2 regions of the Bradyrhizobium sp. RDI18 genome follow, and region 1 is predicted to be linked to the other one. Evidence: predicted binding sites of a transcription regulator. Region 1 holds the regulator's gene; the other holds the start of a gene.
The links. The regulator PhoB, encoded in region 1, activates phosphate uptake and scavenging genes when phosphate is short. The targets are predictions, from matches to a motif close to TGTCATNNANCTGTCAT.
Positions count from the first base shown of each region.

Region 2: a site for PhoB is predicted at 2,912-2,928, ahead of ACFXS9_RS05060 (YbhN family protein). Genes of this name have one in related genera too.

Region 1 is NZ_JBICRN010000008.1:5,716,637-5,723,966, forward strand. It holds gene pstS (phosphate ABC transporter substrate-binding protein PstS) at 1-208, shown strand, start outside; gene pstC (phosphate ABC transporter permease subunit PstC) at 394-1,392, shown strand; gene pstA (phosphate ABC transporter permease PstA) at 1,394-2,239, shown strand; gene pstB (phosphate ABC transporter ATP-binding protein PstB) at 2,236-3,057, shown strand; gene phoU (phosphate signaling complex protein PhoU) at 3,162-3,878, shown strand; gene phoB (phosphate regulon transcriptional regulator PhoB) at 3,889-4,593, shown strand; gene ACFXS9_RS36675 (GcrA family cell cycle regulator) at 4,791-5,300, opposite strand; gene ACFXS9_RS36680 (aspartate aminotransferase family protein) at 5,810-7,018, shown strand; gene argF (ornithine carbamoyltransferase) at 7,018-7,330, shown strand, end outside.
Region 2 is NZ_JBICRN010000006.1:830,087-837,416, forward strand. It holds gene ACFXS9_RS05050 (EAL domain-containing protein) at 1-2,019, opposite strand, end outside; gene ACFXS9_RS05055 (ferritin-like domain-containing protein) at 2,192-2,698, opposite strand; gene ACFXS9_RS05060 (YbhN family protein) at 3,084-4,139, shown strand; gene ACFXS9_RS05065 (hypothetical protein) at 4,237-6,225, shown strand; gene ACFXS9_RS05070 (DUF2147 domain-containing protein) at 6,222-6,824, opposite strand; gene ACFXS9_RS05075 (NAD(P)/FAD-dependent oxidoreductase) at 6,947-7,330, opposite strand, start outside.

The DNA of each region.
Region 1 (7,330 bases):
CGAAGCCTCCTGGCCGATCACTGCGGCGACCTTCATCCTGATGCACAAGGCTGCAACCGACAAGGCAGCCTCCCAGGAAGCCATCAAGTTCTTCAAGTACGCCTTCGAGAAGGGCGACAAGATGGCCGAAGAGCTCGACTACATTCCGATGCCGGACTCGGTCGTCAAGCTGATCGAAAAGACCTGGTCGTCGGAAATCAAGAGCTGATGACTCTTGTCCCGGACGCGGCGCGGCGTGCAACGCTGCGCCGCAGAGCCGGGACCCACGCGTCACCAAGAGCACGTCGCCCAACAAGTTCGGCCCCGGCCTAGCAGCGCATTGTTACCTCGCTGCGCTGCATCCGGGGCACGAGACGGATCAAGCAAGATCAAGTAGAAGTGCAGGGGACCAGCGTGGCAGAAATGGCGGTTGAAAGCGATGTTATGGAAGCTGCCGGACCCTATGATCGCGCCCGGGCCCTTAGCGCTTTCAAGCTTGGCGATGTCGCCTTCTACTGGATCACGCGCGCCTGCGCGATCTCGGTGCTCCTCATCCTCGGCGGCATCATCGTTTCGCTGATCATCGGCGCCTGGCCGGCGATCCGGGAATATGGCGCGGCGTTCCTGTGGACGCAGCGCTGGGCGCCGTCGGCGGACCCGCCGGTATTGGGGGCGCTGGGCCCGGTCTACGGCACGCTGATCACCTCCGTGATCGCGATGATGATCGCGATCCCCGTCGGCCTCGGGATTGCAGTGTTCCTGACCGAAATCTGCCCGATCTGGCTGCGCCGTCCGATCGGGCTTGCGGTCGAGCTGCTCGCCGGCATTCCCTCGATCATCTACGGCATGTGGGGCTTCTTCGTGCTGGGCCCGTTCCTGGCCAATACCTTCCAGCCCTTCATGATCAGCGTCTTCGAGGGCGTCCCGGTGCTGGGCACGATCTTCGCAGGTCCCCCTTCCTATCTCAGCCTGTTCAATGCGTCGCTGATCCTGGCGATTATGGTGCTTCCCTTCATCACCGCGATCTCGGTCGACGTCTTCAAGACGGTGCCGCCGGTCTTGAAAGAGGCGGCTTACGGCGTCGGCTGCACCACCTGGGAAGTCGTCCGCAATGTTGTCGTCCCCTATACGCGCGTCGGCGTGATCGGCGGCATCATGCTGGCGCTCGGCCGCGCGCTCGGCGAGACCATGGCGGTCACCTTCATCATCGGCAATTCATTCAAGATACAGTCCTCGATCTTCGCGCCCGGCACCACGATCTCGGCCGCGATCGCCTCCGAATTCGCCGAGAGCGACGGGTTGCACCAGTCCGGCCTGATCCTGCTCGGCCTGCTCCTGTTCGTGTTGACGTTCTGCGTGCTCGCGGCGGCGCGGCTGATGCTGTTGCGGCTGGAAAAGAAGGCGGGGAACTGACATGAACCCGATCTACGCGTCCCGCCGCCGCAACAATATCATCGTCAAGTTCCTGTGCCTCGCCGCCGCGCTGTTCGGCGTCACCTGGCTCGCGCTGATCCTGTTCACGCTGTTCTACAACGGTCTTGCCGGCCTCAATCTCGCGGTCTTCACGCAGGATACGCCGCCGCCGGGTTCGACCGATGGCGGGCTTCGGAACGCCATCATCGGCTCGATCATGATGACCGTGATCGGGGTCGGCATCGGCGCGCCGCTCGGTCTGTTCGCGGGAACCTATCTCGCCGAATACGGCAAGCACGACAAGCTCACCTCGGTGATCCGCTTCATCAACGACATCCTCTTGAGCGCGCCGTCGATCATCATCGGCCTGTTCATCTACGGCGCCATCGTGGTGCCGATGGGTGGCTTCTCGGCCTTTGCCGGCTGCCTCGCGCTGGCCGTGATCGTGATCCCCGTGGTGGTGCGCACCACCGAGGACATGCTGGGACTGGTGCCCAATCCCTTGCGTGAGGCGGCCTCCGCGCTCGGCATGCCGCGCTCGCTGGTGATCCGGCGGATCGCCTACCGCGCCGCGCGCGCCGGCCTGATCACCGGCGTTCTACTGGCCACCGCCCGCGTCGCCGGTGAAACCGCGCCACTATTGTTCACCGCGCTGTCCAACCAGTTCTTCAGCCTGGACCTGACCAAGACGATGGCGAACCTGCCGGTCACCATCAACAACTTCGTCCAGAGCCCCTATGTCTACTGGAAGCAGCTTGCCTGGAGCGGGGCGCTTCTGATCACGCTCACCGTGTTGGCGCTGAATATTGGCGCGCGCATTCTTGGCGCCGAGAGGACATCCAAATGACCGACATCTCCGTATCCGTGAGTAACGCAAGCGGGCCCGTTCCGCAGGCGGCGCTGCCCGAGGCCGCGCCGAAGGTGACCGCGCGCGGCCTGAACTTCTACTATGGCGAGCACCATGCGCTGAAGGACATCAACCTGACGCTCGGCACCCATCGCGTCACCGCCTTTATCGGCCCGTCCGGCTGCGGCAAATCCACGTTGCTGCGGATATTCAACCGGATGTACGATCTCTATCCGGGTCAGCGCGCCACCGGTCAGCTCTTGCTCGACCAGACCAACGTCCTCGACCCCAGGCTCGATCTCAATCTGCTGCGGGCCCGCGTCGGCATGGTGTTCCAGAAGCCGACGCCGTTCCCGATGACGATCTACGAGAACATTGCCTTCGGCATCCGCCTCTACGAGAAGATCTCCAAGTCGGAGATGGACGGCCGGGTCGAGAAGGCGCTGCGCGGCGGCGCGCTGTGGAACGAGGTCAAGGACAAGTTGAACGCCAGTGGCCTTTCGCTGTCCGGCGGTCAGCAGCAGCGGCTCTGCATCGCGCGCACGGTGGCGGTGCGGCCCGAAGTGATCCTGTTCGACGAACCGTGCTCGGCGCTGGATCCGATCTCGACCGCCAAGATCGAGGAACTGATCCAGGAACTGGCGGAGGATTACACCATCGCCATCGTCACCCATAACATGCAGCAGGCGGCGCGCGTCTCGGACAAGACCGCCTTCATGTATCTCGGCGAGCTGGTCGAATTCGACGACACCAACAAGATTTTCACCTCGCCGCGCGATCGACGTACCCAGGACTACATCACCGGCCGGTTCGGCTGAGCATGATCCGGAAAAGTGGGGACCGTTTTTTCGAACAGATCATGCTCAACAAGAAAACGAAATCATGATCCGTCCGATCGGCTCATGATTTGAGGAGATAGAAGATGGCTTCCGAACACACCGCCAAGGCGTTTGACAGCGACCTCCAGGAATTGACGCGTCTGGTCGCCGAGATGGGCGGCCTTGCTGAGCGCATGATCACCGAATCCGTCGACGCGCTGGTCCGCCGCGACGTCGCGCTCGGCAAGCACGTCGTCGCCACCGACGTCGAGATCGACCGCCTGCAGCATCTGATCGAGGAGCGCGCGGTGCTGACCATCGCCCGCCGCCAGCCGATGGCGATCGATCTGCGCGAGATCGTCGGCTCGATGCGGGTTGCCACCGATCTGGAGCGAATCGGCGACCTCGCCAAGAACATGGGCAAGCGCGTCGCGGCGCTGGAGAACGATTTCCAGCCGCTGAAACTGATGCGCGGCCTCGAGCACATGACGGATCTGGTGCAGTCGCAGGTCAAGTCGGTGCTGGACGCCTATGCCGCGCACGACCTGCCGGCGGCGATGGCGGTGTGGAAGGGCGACGAGGAAGTCGACGCCATCTGCACCTCGCTGTTCCGCGAACTCCTCACCTACATGATGGAGGATCCGCGCAACATCTCGTTCTGCATCCACCTGATGTTCTGCGCCAAGAACATCGAGCGGATCGGCGACCACGCCACCAACATCGCCGAAACCGTGTTCTACATGATCGAGGGTCAGCAGATGCTCGACAAGCGCCCGAAGGGCGACATGACGAATTTTGCCACGACCGTACCTAACACTTGAGGGAAGCAGGATGAGCGCGCGCATAATGGTGGTCGAGGATGAGGAAGCGCTGACCACGCTGTTGCGCTACAACCTCGACGCTGAAGGTTATGAGGTCGAAACTGTCGCCCGCGGCGACGACGCCGACACGCGGCTGAAGGAGCGCGTGCCCGATCTCGTCGTGCTCGACTGGATGCTGCCGGGGCTCTCCGGCATCGAGCTGTGCCGCCGCTTGAGGGCTCGCCCCGAGACCAAGCAATTGCCGATCATCATGCTGACCGCGCGCGGCGAGGAGAGCGAGCGCGTGCGGGGGCTGGCGACCGGCGCCGACGATTACATCGTCAAGCCGTTCTCGGTTCCGGAACTGCTGGCGCGGGTAAAGGGCCTGTTGCGGCGGGCAAGCCCCGAGCGGCTCGCCACCGTGCTGACCTATGGCGACATTGAACTCGATCGCGAAAAACGCCGCGTCGCGCGTTCGGGCCGCCAGATCGATCTCGGCCCGACCGAGTATCGCCTGCTGGAATTTTTCCTCGAGCATCCCGGCCGCGTCTTCAGCCGCGAGCAGTTGCTCGACAGCGTCTGGGGCCGCGACATCTATATCGATGAGCGCACCGTCGACGTCCACATCGGCCGCCTACGCAAACTGCTCAACCCCGGCCGCGAGCAGGATCCGATCCGCACCGTCCGCGGCGCAGGTTACGCGCTGGACGACCGGTTTGCGAAGGTGGAGCCGTAGCGCTCTACTGTCGTCGCCACGAGTTCAACCGTCGTCCCCGCCTAGTGCGCAATTGCGCACGGGGCGCGGGGATTCATAACCACAAATCTAGATTGTTGAAATGCGCTGGAGCTCCAGCGAAGCATAACCACAGACAACTGTGATTATGGGTCCCTGCGTTCGCAGGGACGACATCGTTGAGATAACGGCGCGCGCCCTTACCTGGTTTGCTTCGGCTGCTGCCTCCGCCGATCGGCGGCGGGCTGGTAGGCGATGCGCGAGTGGTGGGCGCAATAGGGCAGGCCCGTGAGCGCCTTGCCGCCGCAGAAGAAGAATTCCGGGCTCGAGGGATCGCCGACCGGCCAGTGGCAGGTGGCCTCGTTCAGTTCGAGCAGCGACAGCCGCTGGCTCATCGGCACGACGTTGTCGAAGGCGATCGGATCCGGCTCCATCTCGACTTCGAAGGCGTGTGCCAGCGCGGTGTTGCCGCGCGAGACCGGGCGCGACACCCGCATCATCGGCTGGGCGGGGCGTGCCTTGCGCTGCCGCGGGGCGGCCGAGGAGGGGCTCTTGGCACGGCCGGAAAGGCCCAGCCGGTGCACTTTGCCGATCACGGCGTTTCGCGTCACATTTCCAAGTTCCGCGGCGATCTGGCTCGCCGACAGTCCGGCTTCCCAGAGCTTCTTAAGCTGTTCGACGCGATCGTCGGACCAGGTCAAAACCGTCATCGTACTCTTCCCTTCGCATCGCGCCGGCCAATCGGGGGCAGCGCTGGCGAGTCATTCGTCTCAAAAATCCCTGCGGTCAGAATCCCTTAGCCCTCGCCGGACGCGCTAACCGCGCCGAACGTTTACGCCTGCACAAAAAGGACTCTAAGGGATCAGAACTGCCGCACGAGATGTCGTACCCGACAGCCCAAAGGCTACAATATGGCGTGACTCGGGCGCAAGAGTCCGGGCCCGAACGTCCACATGTTCTGACATCTAGGCATTTCACTGCGTGTTTTCCACCACACCGCAATCTTACGGATTTTAGCACCTTGCACTGCAGGAAAGGCGGCTCCGTGGCGTGTTGACAGCGCCCCACGCCCACATAGAATGCCTCTCACGTGCCGCCCTTAAGAGGCGGCACGTTTCGTTTTCGCAAGACCGGCTGTTGCCGCGTTCGCGCCAATGCACGCTCGCGGCAGGTCTCAAAGGCAGGTCTTAAAGGCCGGTCTCAAACCTCAGTGATTGCCATGACCAATAGCGCCACGTCGCATCTGCTCCCCGTCTTCGCCAGGGTCGATCTCGGATCTGAACGCGGCGAGGGCTGCTGGCTGACCGCCACCAATGGCGAGCGCTATTTGGACTTCACCTCGGGCGTCGCGGTGAATGCGCTCGGTCACTGCCATCCGCACCTGATCGCGGCGCTGCAGGAGCAGTCGACGAAACTCTGGCACATGTCGAACCTGTTCAAGTCGCCCGATGGCGAGAAGCTCGCCGCGCGGCTCTGCGAGCAGAGCTTTGCCGACCTCGTGTTCTTCTGCAATTCCGGCGCGGAGGCGATGGAAGGCGTGATCAAGGTCGTGCGCCGCTATCAATTCTCCAAGGGCCATCCCGAGCGCTATCGTCTCGTCACCTTCGAGGGCGCCTTCCATGGCCGCACCCTGGGCACGCTCGCAGCAACCGGCTCCGCCAAATATCTCGAAGGCTTTGGGCCGCCGATGGACGGTTTCGACCAGGTGCCGCATGGCGATCTCGAAGCGGTCAAGAAAGCGATCGGCCCGCAGACCGCGGGCATCCTGATCGAGCCGGTGCAGGGCGAGGGCGGCGTGCGCTCCGCGCCGCAGTCTTTCTTCAAGGCACTGCGCCAGCTCTGCGACGAGAAGGGCCTGTTGCTCGCGTTCGACGAGGTGCAGACCGGCATGGGCCGCACCGGCGATCTCTTTGCCTATAAGCGCGTCGGCGTGACACCGGATGTGATGTCGCTGGCCAAAGCGTTGGGCGGCGGTTTCCCGATCGGCGCGGTGCTGGCGACGGCGGAAGCCGCAAGCGGCATGACGCCGGGCTCGCACGGCTCGACCTTCGGCGGCAATCCGCTGGCGATCGCAGCCGCCAATGCCTTGCTCGACGTGATGCTGAAGCCCGGCTTCTTCGATCACGTGCAGAAGATGTCGCTGCTGTTGAAACAGAAACTGGCCTCCGTCGTCGACCGCTATCCCGCCGTGCTGTCGGAAGTGCGCGGCGAGGGGCTTTTGGTCGGCGTCAAGGCTGTGGTGCCGTCGGGCGATCTCGTCAACGCATTGCGCGACGAGAAATTGCTTACCGTCGGCGCCGGCGACAATGTGGTGCGGTTCCTGGCGCCGCTGATCGTCACCGAGGCCGAGATCGAGGAATCCGTGCAAAGGTTGGAGCGCGCCTGTGTCGCGCTGTCCGCTGGCCAGTTGAAGAAGGCGGCGGGATGATGAGCAAGTCCGTCCGTCACTTCCTCGACATCAACGAGCTGCCGTTAGACGAATTGCGCAGCATGCTGGCCTTGAGCGCCACCATGAAGGCGAAGCTGAAAGCGCATGAGAAGGGCAAGAAGCCGCTCGAAGGCAAGACGCTGGCGATGATCTTCGAACGCCCCTCGACCCGCACCCGGGTGTCGTTCGACGTCGGCATGCGCCAGCTCGGCGGCGAATCCATCATGCTGACCGGTGCCGAGATGCAGCTCGGCCGCGGCGAAACCATCGCCGACACCGCGCGCGTGCTGTCGCGCTATGTCGATGCGATCA
Region 2 (7,330 bases), on a different contig from region 1:
CAGGACCGATTCCGTGATTTCGAGCTCGAGCCGGTGCGCGGGAAGACCCGAGGCTTTCAGTGCCTCCATCACCGTCGATAACAGATTGGGACTCTTGAACTGCACCGGCGACAAATTGACGGCGACGCCGACCGCCTGCGACCACTGGGCCGCGTCGAGGCAGGCTCGGCGCAACACCCAATCGCCGATCGGCACGATCAGGCCGGTTTCCTCCGCCAGCGGAATGAAGTTGGCCGGAGAGATCATGCCGCGTAGCGAATGATTCCATCGCACCAGCGCTTCGAAACCGACGACGACATCTTTGGCGACGTCGCGGATCGGCTGGTAATAGACTTCGAATTCTCCGCGCTGCAGCGCGGCGCGCAAGTCGAGCTCCAAGAGCCGCCTTGCCTGCGCGCGGGCGTCCATCCCTGTCTCGAAGAAGCGGTAGGTGCCGCGGCCGTCCTCCTTGGCGCGGTAGAGCGCGAGGTCGGCCTTCTTGAGGAGCTCGTCGGGGTTCTTGCCGTCCTCCGGCGCCAGCGAAATGCCGATGCTGACCCCGATGACGAGCTGGTGGCCGGCAATCTCGTAAGGCGCGGAAACCTTCTCGACGACGTGGCTGGCGAGCAAGGAAACGGCGGACGGGTCGCAATCGTTGCAGAACTGCACGATCGCGAATTCGTCCCCACCCAGCCTCGCCACCGTGTCATTCTCGGTGATGCATTCGCCGAGACGGCCGGCGACTTCTTTCAAGAGCGCATCGCCGACCGGATGGCCGAGCAGATCGTTGATGTCCTTGAAGTGGTCGAGATCGAGACAGAGCACCGCAAGCTGATCGCTGCGTTTGGCGAGCCGCAACGCCTTTTCGAGTTGCTCGCGGAACAACGTCCGATTCGGCAGATTGGTCAGCGCGTCATGGCGCGCCATGTGGGAAATCTGTTCCTGGGCAGCCTGCCATTCGGTAATGTCCTCGAAGGTCGCGACCCATCCGCCGCCCTTCATCGGCTGGTCGACGACGCGGAGCGAACGTCCGTTGCGGCCGATCGACTTGGTCACGGTGTTGCCGGCCTTGGCATCCGCTACCACCGCAGCGAAGAATTCATCGGGATCGCCGTCCCATTCGCCGACCGATTTCAGTTCGCGCAGAACGTCGATCAGCAACCGGCCTTGCAGCGGCATGCCGGACCGGTCCATCAACTCGACGTAGCGCTGGTTGAATAGCAGGATGCGGCCGTCCGCATCGAACATGCAAAGTCCCTGCGACATGTTGTCGAGCGCGGTATCGAGCAGGACTTTCTGTTGATGCAGCTCGCCCTTGGCGCGGCGATCGATCATGGCCGCCAGCAGCGACAGCCCGAGGATGGCGAACGCCGCCACCGCTGTCAGGAAGGAAAGCGCGGTCGGTGAAATCGACAGCCCGTCGGTCCCGAGCGTCGGGTCGGGAATCAGCGTGACGGCGCCCATCGCCGTGAAATGATGCGAGACGATGGCAATCGTCAGCAGCCCCGTGGCGCCCACGGTATGGGCGGGATTGTCGCGACGCACGGCAACAAGAAGCGCCATGGCGGCAAACACGCTGCCAAACACGATCGAGGCCACAACGATGCCGGGCGACCACACAATGAACGCCGGAAGCTCGAGTGCGGCCATGCCGGTATAATGCATCGCTGCGACGCCCGCGCCGATCACCGCGCCACCAATCGCAACCACCGGCCAACGTGCGCTCGACAGCGCAATGCACAGACCGACGGCGACGATGCCTATCGCGAAGACCAGCGACAACAGCGTAACGGGAATGCTGTATCCGGCTCCTGCGCCGGGATCGTAGGCCAGCATCGCGACGAAATGGGTGGCCCAGATCCCGCAGCCGCCGACCGCTGAGTCGAGGCCGATCCAGATCGCGCGCGTACGGCCGCGCGAGGCCCTGGCACGATGAAACAGACTGATGGCGACTGCGCTGGCGAGCCAGCAAATGGCACCGGCAAGCACGACCAGACGCCAGTCATGCTCGGTAGTGAGACAAGTTAGGACGCGGTACATACAGACCCCCGAAGGCCTGTAACAGCACCGCTATTGGTATATTTGGCGTAACCACCGCGACGCAGTTGCGCGGATGGTGAACAAACGCTTTTTGGCATGCCAGGCATGCCGGCACGGAGACGCCGCGCGGGCTACGTACCGGCGCGGCGTTTTGCCTCAATGGCGCGATGAATCAGCTTGCGGCTCGCAGATTGACCTTGCCTTCCGCCAGCGAGGTCAGCTTCTTGTCGACCTTCTTTTCCTCGTCGAGCGTCTTCTGCAGGATGCTGGCGCAATCGTTGCGGCCGAGCTGCCGCGCCCACGCGACCAGGCTGCCGTAACGGGTAATTTCATAGTGCTCGGCAGCCTGGGCGGCGTTGATCAGGGCCGCGTCCAGCACGGCCTTATCAGCGATTTCGCCCGCGACATCGTCGGCTTCCTCGATGATGCCGTCGATCGCCAGGCAATCGACTGCCTTCACCTCGGCGCCGTGCATGCGAAATATCTCTTCGAGGCGCTGCACATGCGTCTTGGTTTCGTCGAGATGGCTCAGGAAACCCTGCTTGAGGTGCTTCTCGGTAGCCTTTTCGGCCATTTTTGGCAGCGCTTTCACGAGCTGCTTCTCGGCATAGTAAATATCCTGCAATTGATGGATGAACAGGTCGTTCATCGTCTTGATGTCTTTCGTGAACAGTCCCATTGCGGTTCTCCTTCATTTGGGAACACGCAGGGCGCAGGCCTCGTGCTGGCCGAGCGCGCGCGTCATGTTCGGTGTTTGGAGGCTAACTTGCTTGCGAAAAAGGACGTTCCTGAAAGCCGCGAAAACGCCGCGATGGAACGGACGGAACGGCGCGGCAAAAAGCGCCCGCGGAACGGACCTCGTTGCGACTCAAATTCGTTAATGCCGCGACATATGTATGGCGTATGACAAAGGCGGCGAACGACGCCAAAAGGCATGCTTGTCAAGGGCTGCACAACGGCCTGGTTTTGGCTTATGGGTTTCGCGCACGGTGCCTCTGACCGTCGACTGTCACCCGTCGTGACAGGCCCCATCTTTACGTATTGCCGCCCCGCCGGGAGGATGAATGCATCGGCTGCTGACCGCGCTCAGGCGTGGCTTCAAGGAGAAGATCGGCTGGAAACGGCTGGGAATTGTCGCGAGTCTTCTCATCATAGCTCTTGCGATCACCCATCTGGTGCGCACCCTCAAGGGCGTCGACACCGGGGTCATTCTGACTGCGCTGACCGAAATCGCTCCGCATCGCATCGCGCTGGCTGCGCTGTGCGTGGTGGGTGCGTTTTGCACGCTGACTTTCTATGATTTCTTTGCCCTGCGAACCATTGGCAAGACGCACGTGCCCTATCGCATCGCCGCGCTGTCGAGCTTCACGAGCTACACCATCGGCCACAATATCGGCGCCACCGTGTTTACCGGCGGCGCGATCAGGTTCCGGATCTATTCCGACTACGGCCTGACGGCAATCGATGTCGCAAAAATCTGCTTCCTTTCGGGCCTCACCTTCTGGCTCGGCAATCTGTTCGTGCTCGGCCTGGGCATGGCCTGGCATCCCGAGGCGGCGTCGGCGATGGACCTGTTGCCGCCGGCCATGAACCGCTTGATCGCGATCGGCTGCCTTGCCGGCATCGCCGCCTATTTCGTCTGGCTATTGATGGGCGAGGGCCGCCGCGAACTCGGCCAGAACGGCTGGAAGGTCGTGTTGCCCTCCGCCCGGCTGACATTGCTGCAGGTCCTCATCGGCGTCGTCGATCTCGGCTTCTGCGCGCTGGCGATGTATCTGTTGATGCCGATGGCGCCGCACATCGATTTCGTTTCGCTGGCGGTGGTATTCATCCTGGCGACGCTGCTTGGTTTTGCCAGCCATGCGCCCGGCAGCATCGGCGTGTTCGACGCGGCGATGCTGGTGGCGCTGCCGCAGTTCGGCAGGGAAGAATTGCTGGCGACGCTGGTGGTGTTCCGGATCCTCTACTTCCTGATCCCCTTCGGCATCTCGATTTCGATCATGGGGACGCGCGAAGTCTGGCTCAGCGTGGTGCAGCCCTGGCAGGAACGGCGCCGGCTCAGCGAAGCCTGTACGGCCAAGGCCAGGGTGCGGCAACCGATCAAGGGCCGGCAACCCTGAAGCTGGTAACGGCGTCGTTATCTGCGCCGTCTGGTGTTTTGGGCCGAAGCTGCCTCATTCTCTTATTTCTGCCTTACCACTAACGTCAAACGACGCCATGGCTGGAATTCTCCTACGTTCGATGATGTCGGCCGCGCTGCTTGCAGGCGTGCTGACTGGAATGATCACGTCCGCTGCGGAAGCCCAGACCGCCCGCGGCTACGGGCCGCTGCAGATTTCCTGGGAGGTGCGTAACCGCTTCCGCCTGTTCCGCGAGGAGCGAGATTTCCTGCTGCATGCCGAAAGCGGACGCGGCCGCAGTGTGCTGGCTTCGGAGCAGGTGCTGGCGATCCAGAGCGATGGCCGCGGCTGGGCGCGCAACACCGTGAACCGGCTCTGTATCGATCTTGCGGGCCGCGTCAGCGAGCCCTGCACGCGCGACAACACCAAAGAAAGCTATCTGACGCCGATCGATCATCCGGTCGTGATCCGCCTGACGGGCCCGGTGCCGGTCGGCGCGACCTGCGCCTGGACGGTCGACGACGGCGATGGCCCGCAAACTTCCACTTTCGACTGCGCCGAACCGGTCAATCTCCGCGTCCGCTATGGCCGCACCACAGTCGTGACCGCCGACGTATCTTCCTCGGAGGGCACTCAGCGCGTCTTCACCGAGATCGCGGTGCGCGACATCTTCATCGCAGGCCTCGGCGACAGCATCGCTTCCGGCGAGGGAAATCCGGACCGTCCCATTGCGCTCGCCGATGAAGGTTTTTGCTTCCGCTCCTACCTCGGAACGGCGGCCTCGCAATATTACCGGCCGAGCCGCGCGGGCTACAAGGGCGGGCGCGCGTGTGAGGCGCCCGATTTGCTGACGGTCTGGCAGCGGCAGAGCGCGCTCTGGTTCAACCCTGCCTGCCACCGTTCGCTCTACAGCTATCAGACCCGGACCGCACTGGCCCTTGCCGTACGATATCCGCACATCGCGGTGACCTATCTGCCGCTGGCCTGCACGGGCGCCACGATTGCCGATGGGCTGTTCGGCTCGCAGCGCGCCCGCGACTGCTTGCCGTCGAAATCGGGCGGTGCGTGCCAGGGCACCGTCAACGGGCAACTGGCCGAATTGCGTGAAGCCGTCGCCGCCGCGAAACGTCGCCAGTCGGACCGCCAGCTCGACCTGGTGCTGCTGTCGATCGGCGCCAACGACATCTACTTTTCCGGCCTTGTCGCCGACGTCATCGTGGACACGGCGACCGAACGCGCGCTGTTTCGGCGCAGCGGCGTGATGGCCTCGGTGGACGACGCACGCAGTGCGATGACGCGGGACCTGCCGCAGGGCTTTGCCAAGCTGCGCGAGGCGCTGAAGCCGCTTCTCGGCGGCGACCTGTCGCGGGTGGTCTACACCGCCTACGCCAATCCGACGCTGTCGAATGGCGGCGCGCCCTGCCCCGGCGGACGCGCCGGCTTCGACATTCACCCCTCCTTCAACGCCCAGCCGCAGCGGCTGGCGGCCGTGTCGAACTTCGTCGAGAGCGAATTCCTGCCGCAGTTGCGGGCGCTGGCACTCTGCGAGGGCGGCATCCTGTGCCGCAATCCGCGCGCCGACCGCATGACCTTCGTCGACAGCCACCAAGCCAATTTTGCCAGCCACGGCTTCTGCGCACGCGCCGAAAGCGATCCCGAATTCGACCGGCAATGTTTCTCGGCGACCGGCGACAGCTTCGATCCCGATCTCGTCACGGCCGCCAACCAGCCGATGCTGTGCGGCCGCAGCGCCGGCGAGTACCGCGCCTATCTGCCGCGCGCGCGCTGGATCCGCGACGCCAACGACAGCTACTTCGCCGCCATGACCTACCCGCAAGGCCTGCCGGCATCGCAGCAGCCATCCGATATCCATGATGCGACCTGGGGCGTGTTGTCCGCGGTCTATGGCGGCGCGGTGCATCCGAGCGCCGAGGGCCACGCCGCGATGGCGGATGCCGCCGTGCCGGCCGCCGCCGCCGTGCTGCAGCTCGATGCGGCGGTGCCTGAAGTCACCTCGCAACCAATGCAGCCAATACCGGTTTTGCCGGAAGTGCCGCGTCCACCAGGCAGAACCGGATTGAATTAGCGTGCAGGTGCCGGTGCTGGTGCAGTGGTCTTCTTGGGCGCTGCGGGGGCCTTTGCCGCACCGGCGGGTTGCTTCATCGCTGCGGCCTGCGCCGGCAGATATTTTGCGATGATCGCGGGATCGACCTGCGCCAGCGCCGTATCCGGCAGCCGCGTCCAGACCTCATCTCTGCCTAGCAGCGAGATGCCGAGATAGCCGCGCATCGTCAGCGTCTGCCCATCGGGACTGAGCGTCATCTTCGCTTTGTAGATCTTGCCATCGCGCGGATCGAGCACGTTGCCGTTTTCGTACTTCAATCCCTCGCGCTTCATGTCGCGGATGAAGGAGAGCCCGAGCCACGGCGCATCCTTTCGATCGTCAGTGCATTTCGAGCAGGTCGGATTGGGAGCATCGCCGGGTTCGGAAAAGAGCTTGGCGAACACGCCCTCGAAGGCGCCATTGCGATCGACGACGAGAAACCATCCGACCGGCTTGCCCTTCTCGACCTTCTCCCACAGCCCGGCGGCAGAAGGTTCAGCCGGCTGCGCGGCAAGTTCACCGGCGAACGCGAGCCCGATCAGAAGCGGGAGTATCAGTTGAAACACGGTCAGCTTGCGCATCGTCATCACCTGATCAATTCCCTAGATGAATGGCCGCAGACTAAGGCCATTTCGCGGACGGTTCCAGTGACGATCGGCAGGCGCGCCCCCGAGAAAGTTCCGCGAACGTCCTTTTTGGGAAATCAACTGACCCCGAGCTTCTTCTGCAGACTCGACGACGAGGTGGTGTACTGGAACACCAGCCGCTTGTCCGGATAGACGTAGCGGTGCGCCTTCTGCGCCATCAGCGCGCCCTCATGGAATCCGGACAAAATCAACTTGAGCTTGCCGGGATAGGTGTTGATGTCGCCGATCGCGAAGATGCCGGGAACATTGGTTTCGAACGCCGCGGTGTCGACCGGAACCAGATTGTTCTCGAGCGCGACGCCCCAGTTCGCAACCGGACCGAGCTTCATCGTCAGCCCGAAGAACGGCAGCATCGTATCGCACTCGATCTTCGAGACCGCATTGTCGTTGCCCTTCATCATCGCCGCCGACAGCTTGCCGCCCTCGCCGTCGAGCGACGT